Linked DNA regions of Actinokineospora baliensis. The protein of the gene in region 1 binds, or shares a complex with, the protein of each later gene. Links are inferred from orthologs where the notes say so. Each region holds a gene or a part of one and is shown on either strand. Other genes may lie near its edges.

Region 1 (3,007 bases):
CCCAACAGGACTGAGCGCCGCACGGGTCATCGACGACCGGCACGAGCTGCTGGTCGGACCCCGGCACCCGTTGGCGGACAACGAGACCGTGACCCCAGCCGAGCTCACCGACCACCCGATCTGGATGCCGGGCATGTCCGACCCCGAGCCGCTGGGTTACTACGACGACCTGGCGGCGGCGTTCGGGCTGACCATCGACACCGTGGGACCGATGTTCGGCATCGAGGCGCTGCTCGCCGAGATCGCCGACTCCCCCCGGCTGGCCATGCTCGTCGGCGAGGGCTCGCGCTACCTCTGGCCCGAGAGCTACGACCTGCGCCGCGTCCCGGTCACCGACCCCACCCCGGTGTACCCGCTGTCGGTCGTCTGGCGGACCGACAACCCGCACCCGGTGCTGGCCGACCTGCTCGACCACCTCCGCACCGGGTACCGGCCGTCCGGGGACACTTGGGCGCCGGACTGGGCGCGCTGACCCTCAGCGGATGCCCGCGGCGTCCATGCCGCGCAGTTCCCGCTTGAGGTCGTGGATCTCGTCGCGCAGCCGGGCGGCCAGCTCGAACTGCAGGTCGCGGGCGGCGTTCATCATCTGGTCGGTGAGCTGCTGGACCAGGTCGGCCAGCTCCGCCCTCGGCATCGACTTGACGTCGCGGTCGGACACCAGGCCCGCCGACTTGGTTGACCCCGCCTCTCCGGTGGCCCGCTTGCCCCGGGAGGTGTTGCGGCCGGACCCGCCGATCGGCACCGGGTCCGCCTCCTCGGCCTCGGTGAACACGCGGTCGAGGATGTCGGCGATCTTCTTGCGCAGCGGCTGCGGGTCGATGCCGCGCTCGGTGTTGTAGGCGACCTGCTTCTCGCGCCTGCGGTTGGTCTCGTCGATGGCGTGCCGCATCGAGTCGGTGATCTTGTCGGCGTACATGTGGACCTCGCCGGAGACGTTGCGCGCCGCGCGGCCGATGGTCTGGATCAGCGAGGTGCCGCTGCGCAGGAAACCCTCCTTGTCCGCGTCGAGGATGGCGACCAGCGAGACCTCCGGCAGGTCGAGGCCCTCGCGCAGCAGGTTGATGCCGATGAGCACGTCGTAGTCACCGGAGCGCAGTTGCCGCAGCAGTTCGATGCGGCGCAGGGTGTCGACCTCGGAGTGCAGGTAGCGCACCCGGATGCCCAGCTCCAGCAGGTAGTCGGTGAGGTCCTCGGCCATCTTCTTGGTCAGCGTGGTGACCAGCACCCGCTCGTCGCGCTCGGCCCGCACCCGGATCTCGTGCACCAGGTCGTCGATCTGGCCCTCGGTCGGCTTGACCACGACCTCGGGGTCGATCAGCCCGGTCGGGCGGATGACCTGCTCGACGAACTCGCCTGCCGCCTGGCCCATCTCGTACGGGCCGGGCGTGGCGGACAGGTACACCGTCTGGCCGATCCGCTGGGTGAACTCCTCCCAGGTCAGCGGCCGGTTGTCCACCGCGCTCGGCAGCCGGAAGCCGTGCTCGACCAGGTTGCGCTTGCGGGACATGTCGCCCTCGTACATGCCGCCGATCTGCGGCACCGTCACGTGCGACTCGTCGATGACCAGCAGGAAGTCGTCCGGGAAGTAGTCGATCAGGGTGGCGGGCGCGGTCCCGGCGGCGCGGCCGTCGATGTGCCGGGAGTAGTTCTCGATGCCCGAGCAGAACCCGACCTGGCGCATCATCTCGATGTCGTAGGCGGTGCGCATCCGCAGCCGCTGCGCCTCCAGCAGCTTGCCCTGGCGCTCGAGCTCGGCGAGCCGCTCCTCGAGCTCCGACTCGATGCCGCCGATCGCGCGCTCCATCCGCTCCGGACCGGCCACGTAGTGCGTCGCCGGGAAGATCCGCAGCTCGTCGCACTCGCGGACGATGTCGCCGGTGAGCGGGTGCAGGTAGTACAGCTTGTCGATCTCGTCGCCGAAGAACTCGACCCGGATGGCCAGCTCCTCGTACGCCGGGATGATCTCCACCGTGTCGCCGCGGACCCGGAAGGTGCCCCTGGCGAAGGCGATGTCGTTGCGGTTGTACTGCACGTCCACCAGCGCGCGCAGGAACGTGTCGCGCTCGACGGCGCCGCCGACGGCCAGCCCGATCGAGCGGTCCAGGTAGGACTGCGGGGTGCCGAGGCCGTAGATGCACGACACGGAGGCGACCACGATCACGTCGCGGCGCGAGAGCAGGCTCATCGTCGCCGAGTGCCGCAGCCGCTCGACGTCGTCGTTGATCGACGAGTCCTTCTCGATGTAGGTGTCGGTCTGCGGGATGTAGGCCTCGGGCTGGTAGTAGTCGTAGTAGCTGACGAAGTACTCGACCGCGTTGTCCGGGAAGAACTCCCGCAGCTCGTTGGCCAGCTGCGCGGCCAGCGTCTTGTTCGGCGCCATCACCAGCGTGGGCCGCTGCACCCGCTCGACCAGCCACGCCGTGGTGGCCGACTTGCCGGTACCGGTGGCGCCCAGCAGCACCACGTCCTGCTCGCCCGAGGTGATCCGGCGCTCCAGCTCGTCGATGGCGGCGGGCTGGTCACCGGCGGGCTGGTAGGGCGCGGCCATCCGGAACTTCCCGCCCGCGCGCGGGATGTCGCTGACTGGCCGGTGCTCGGAGTGGGCGAGCACAGGTGCGTTCTGCTGGGATTTCTCGGTCGCGAAAGCCACAGAACGAGACTACGCCCGCCCACCGACAATCCCGGATGGGCGGCGGTCAGCTGCAGTCGCAGCAGCACCCGTCGCAGCAGCAGCCGTCTCCGCAGCAGTTGCAGCACGAACAGTCGCAGCTACCGCAGTCGCAGCCGGTGCACCAACCCGACTTGGGTTCGCCGGTCCAGGGGTCGTGGTACGGGTCGGCGCAGCAGTACTGGCAGGTGCAGCACAGCACCAGCGCCACCCCGCAGCCCGGCACCGTAGACCGCCTCTTACCCCACTTCGGGCCTTGGCCGTGACCGTGTTGGGGCGGGGTGGGCGTCAACGGCACGTGCCCGGGTTGGTGGCTGGCTTCGAGGTGGCCGAAGGTGC
Region 2 (3,127 bases), 5.8 Mb from region 1 along the record:
TTCGACACCACGACTTGGGGCTTCGGCCTCAGCGTCGTCACCGCCCGCGACGACATCCACAAGACGCCCGGCCGCTTCGGCTGGGAGGGCGGCCTCGGCACGTCCGGGCAGGTCGACCCCGCCGAGGACCTGGTCACCATCCTGCTCACCCAGCAGGCGTGGACCTCCCCGGCTGGCCCGAAGGTCTACTCCGACTTCCTGACCTCCGCCTACCAGGCCCTCTAATCCCCGCGACCCACGGCAACGCTGCCCCGCCAAGCCGGGAACGATGCCGGGCGGGGACGTGGGGGCGGGTGGCGGGGGAGAGTGAAACTAGAGCTTCACCATCGGCACGCTGCCGATCAGCATCAGCCGGATGGTGCCCGAGGTGCCGAAGTCGATCGTCGCCGTGGCCCTCGGCCCCTGGCCGTCGGCGGCGACCACGGTGCCCAGGCCGTACTTGTCGTGGTTGACCCGGTCGCCGACCGCCAGCGACAGCGACGGGCCGTCCTTCCAGCCGCTGGTCGGCGACGCCCGCTGCCTGCTGGCCTGCACCGACTGGCTCGAGCGGCCGCCCCAGGTGGTCGCCCTGGTCGGCGCCGAGCGCTCCGGCCCGATCCGGCGCCACTCCAGCAGGTCCGGCGGGATCTCGTCGAAGAACCGCGACGCCGGGTTGGTCATCGGCTGGCCCCACGCCGAGCGCACGATCGCCCGCGACAGGTACAGCCGCTCCCGGGCCCTGGTGATGCCGACGTACGCCAGCCTGCGCTCCTCGGCCAGCTCCACCGGGTCGCTGAGCGCGCGCATGTGCGGGAAGATCCCGTCCTCCCAGCCGGTGCTGAACACGACCGGGTACTCCAGGCCCTTCGCGGTGTGCAGGGTCATCAGCGTGACCACGCCACCGGAGTCCTCGGCGTCGGGGATGGAGTCCGCGTCGGCCACCAGCGACACCCGCTCCAGGAACGCCGCGAGCGACCCGGCGGCGGGCCCGGTCTGCTCGACCGGGGCGATCCCCTCGGGGGCGTTGTCGGGCGCCATGACCTCCGGCGCCTCGGTGAACTCCCTGGCGACGGTCAGCAGCTCGTTCAGGTTCTCCAGCCGCGAGGCGTCCTGCGGGTCGTCGCTGGCCTCCAGTTCGGCGCGGTAGCCGGTCTGGTCGAGCACCGCGTCGAGCACCTCGGCCACGTCCTGCCCGTCGTCGACGAACCGGCGCAGACCGTCCACCAGCTCCACGAACCCGGACACCGCCCGCTGCGAGCGCGGGTTGAGCAGCGGGACCTTGCCCTCGGTCGCCGCGCGCAGCGCCGCGGCGAAGCTGATCCGCTCCCGGTCGGCGTAGGCGGACACGCACGCCTCGGCGCGGTCGCCGATGCCGCGCTTGGGCACGTTGAGCACCCGCCGCAGGCTGACCGTGTCGTCCGGGTTGGCCAGCACCCGCAGGTACGCCAGGGCGTCGCGGATCTCCCGGCGCTCGTAGAACCGGACCCCGCCGACCACCCGGTAGGGCAGCCCCAGCCGGATGAAGATCTCCTCGAACACCCGGGACTGGTTGTTGGTCCGGTAGAACACCGCGACGTCGCTGTTGTTGGCCACCCCGGAGTCGACCAGCCGGTCGATCTCGTTGGCCACGAAGCTGGCCTCGTCGTGCTCGTTGTCGCCGACGTAGCCGACGATCTTCTCGCCGTCGCCGGACGCGGTCCACAGCCGCTTGTCGCGCCGGTTCGGGTTGCGCGAGATGACCGCGTTGGCCGCGGTGAGGATGTTCTGCGTGGACCGGTAGTTCTGTTCCAGCAGGACGGTCGTCGCGTCCGGGTAGTCCCGTTCGAACTCGACGATGTTGCGGATGGTCGCGCCGCGGAAGGCGTAGATGGACTGGTCCGCGTCGCCGACCACGCACAGCTCCGCTGGCGGCAGGCCGTCCTCGCCCTTGCCGACCAGCTCCCGCACCAGGGTGTACTGGGCGTGGTTGGTGTCCTGGTACTCGTCGACCAGCACGTGCCGGAACCGCCGGTGGTAGTACTCGGCCACGTCGGGGAACGCCTGCAGCACCTCGACCGTGCGCATGATCAGGTCGTCGAAGTCCACCGCGTTGGCCTGGCCGAGCCTGCGCTGGTACTCCGCGTACACCTCGGCGACCCGGCGCTCGAGGTCGTTGCCCGCGTTCTGCGCCGCGGTCTCGGCGTCGACGAGCTCGTTCTTCAGGTTCGAGATGTGCACCGACAGCGTCCGCGCCGGGTACCGCTTGGGGTCGAGGTCCAGGTCGCGGGCCACCAGGGTGAGCAGCCGCCGCGAGTCGTCGGCGTCGTAGATGGAGAAGCTCGACCCCATCCCCAGCGCCTTGCCCTCGCGGCGCAGCACCCGCACGCACATGGAGTGGAACGTCGACACCCACATCGCGTTCGCCCGGCGGCCGACCAGGTCGGCCACCCGCTCCTTCATCTCCGCGGCGGCCTTGTTGGTGAAGGTGATCGCCATCACCTGGCCGGGGTGCACGTGCCGCTCGGCGAGCAGGTAGGCGATGCGCCTGGTCAGCACCCTGGTCTTGCCGGAACCGGCGCCCGCCACCACCAGCAGGGGGGTACCGGCGTGCTCGACGGCACGGCGCTGGTGGTCGTTGAGGTCGTCGAGCAGTGCCGCCACCCGCGCCGGGAGCCGCTGCTCGGGGGCCGGGCCGGGATCGGGTGCGGGGAGGTCGAAGAGAGCTTCCATCGTGGCGACCACCGTACCGGTCACCCCCGACAGTCCTGTGCCGCCACCGGGCCCCCGACCGACCCCAGTAATTCACCCAACTGCTCGCCCAGCGCCGTCGAGGTGTGCCAAACTCGTCTGGTGCTGACCTGCTACGAGTTTTTCTACGGGACCCGGACTCCGGCTCCCGTAGTGGCGTAGGCACCACAAACCCACCGCGAAGCCCCGAGTCCACGGACCCGGGGCTTCCGTTGCTTCGGGAACGTGACCTGGTGCGATCCAACACCGAGGGAAGATGATGAGCCCGATCACCGAGAACAAGACCGAGCCCGAGACCGACAAGCCGGGCGTCGAGCTGCCCGCCCCCGAGGAAGTGGCCGAGCTCCGCAAGGAGATCGACGTGCTCGACCAGGAGATCCTGCGCCTGGTCAAGCGGCGCGCGGAGGTGTCCAAGGCGATC

The links. Proteins that work in one complex are often made in the same cells at the same time.
Region 2: the proteins of uvrB (region 1) and pcrA are in contact, whole or in part, in a crystal structure (PDB 7EGT), measured with the Thermus thermophilus proteins. The link is inferred for Actinokineospora baliensis from one-to-one orthologs. Residues at the interface, in WP_096411307.1 of Thermus thermophilus: Glu23, Leu25, Arg26, Asp27, Gly28, Glu29, Arg30, Phe31, Arg55, Glu326, Asp327, Phe328, Glu379, Ser382, Gln383, His398, Gly400, Arg401; in WP_096412145.1 of Thermus thermophilus: His654, Arg656, Phe657, Gln666, Asp668, Glu669, Lys680, Arg681, Leu682, Ser683, Lys685, Tyr686, Ala687.

The regions. Positions count from the first base shown.
Region 1 is NZ_JAFBCK010000001.1:6,350,679-6,353,685, forward strand. What follows is about bases 64-3,004. They hold uvrB (excinuclease ABC subunit UvrB), read right to left. Parts: upstream 2,651-3,004; coding sequence 476-2,650; downstream 64-475. Other genes in these bases: JOD54_RS28230 (LysR family transcriptional regulator), read left to right, coding at 64-472; JOD54_RS28240 (DUF5685 family protein), read right to left, coding at 2,697-3,004. Outside these bases: more of JOD54_RS28230, read left to right, coding at 1-63; more of JOD54_RS28240, read right to left, coding at 3,005-3,007. UniProt on the Escherichia coli protein: The UvrABC repair system catalyzes the recognition and processing of DNA lesions. A damage recognition complex composed of 2 UvrA and 2 UvrB subunits scans DNA for abnormalities.
Region 2 is NZ_JAFBCK010000001.1:563,689-566,815, reverse strand. Bases 1-3,061 are described here. They hold pcrA (DNA helicase PcrA), read right to left. Parts: upstream 2,689-3,061; coding sequence 313-2,688; downstream 1-312. Other genes in these bases: JOD54_RS02220 (chorismate mutase), read left to right, coding at 2,966-3,061; JOD54_RS02230 (serine hydrolase domain-containing protein), read left to right, coding at 1-225. In the rest of the region: more of JOD54_RS02220, read left to right, coding at 3,062-3,127. UniProt on the Escherichia coli protein: A helicase with DNA-dependent ATPase activity. Unwinds DNA duplexes with 3'-5' polarity. Translocates on single-stranded DNA with 3'-5' polarity. Initiates unwinding more efficiently from a nicked substrate than double-stranded DNA.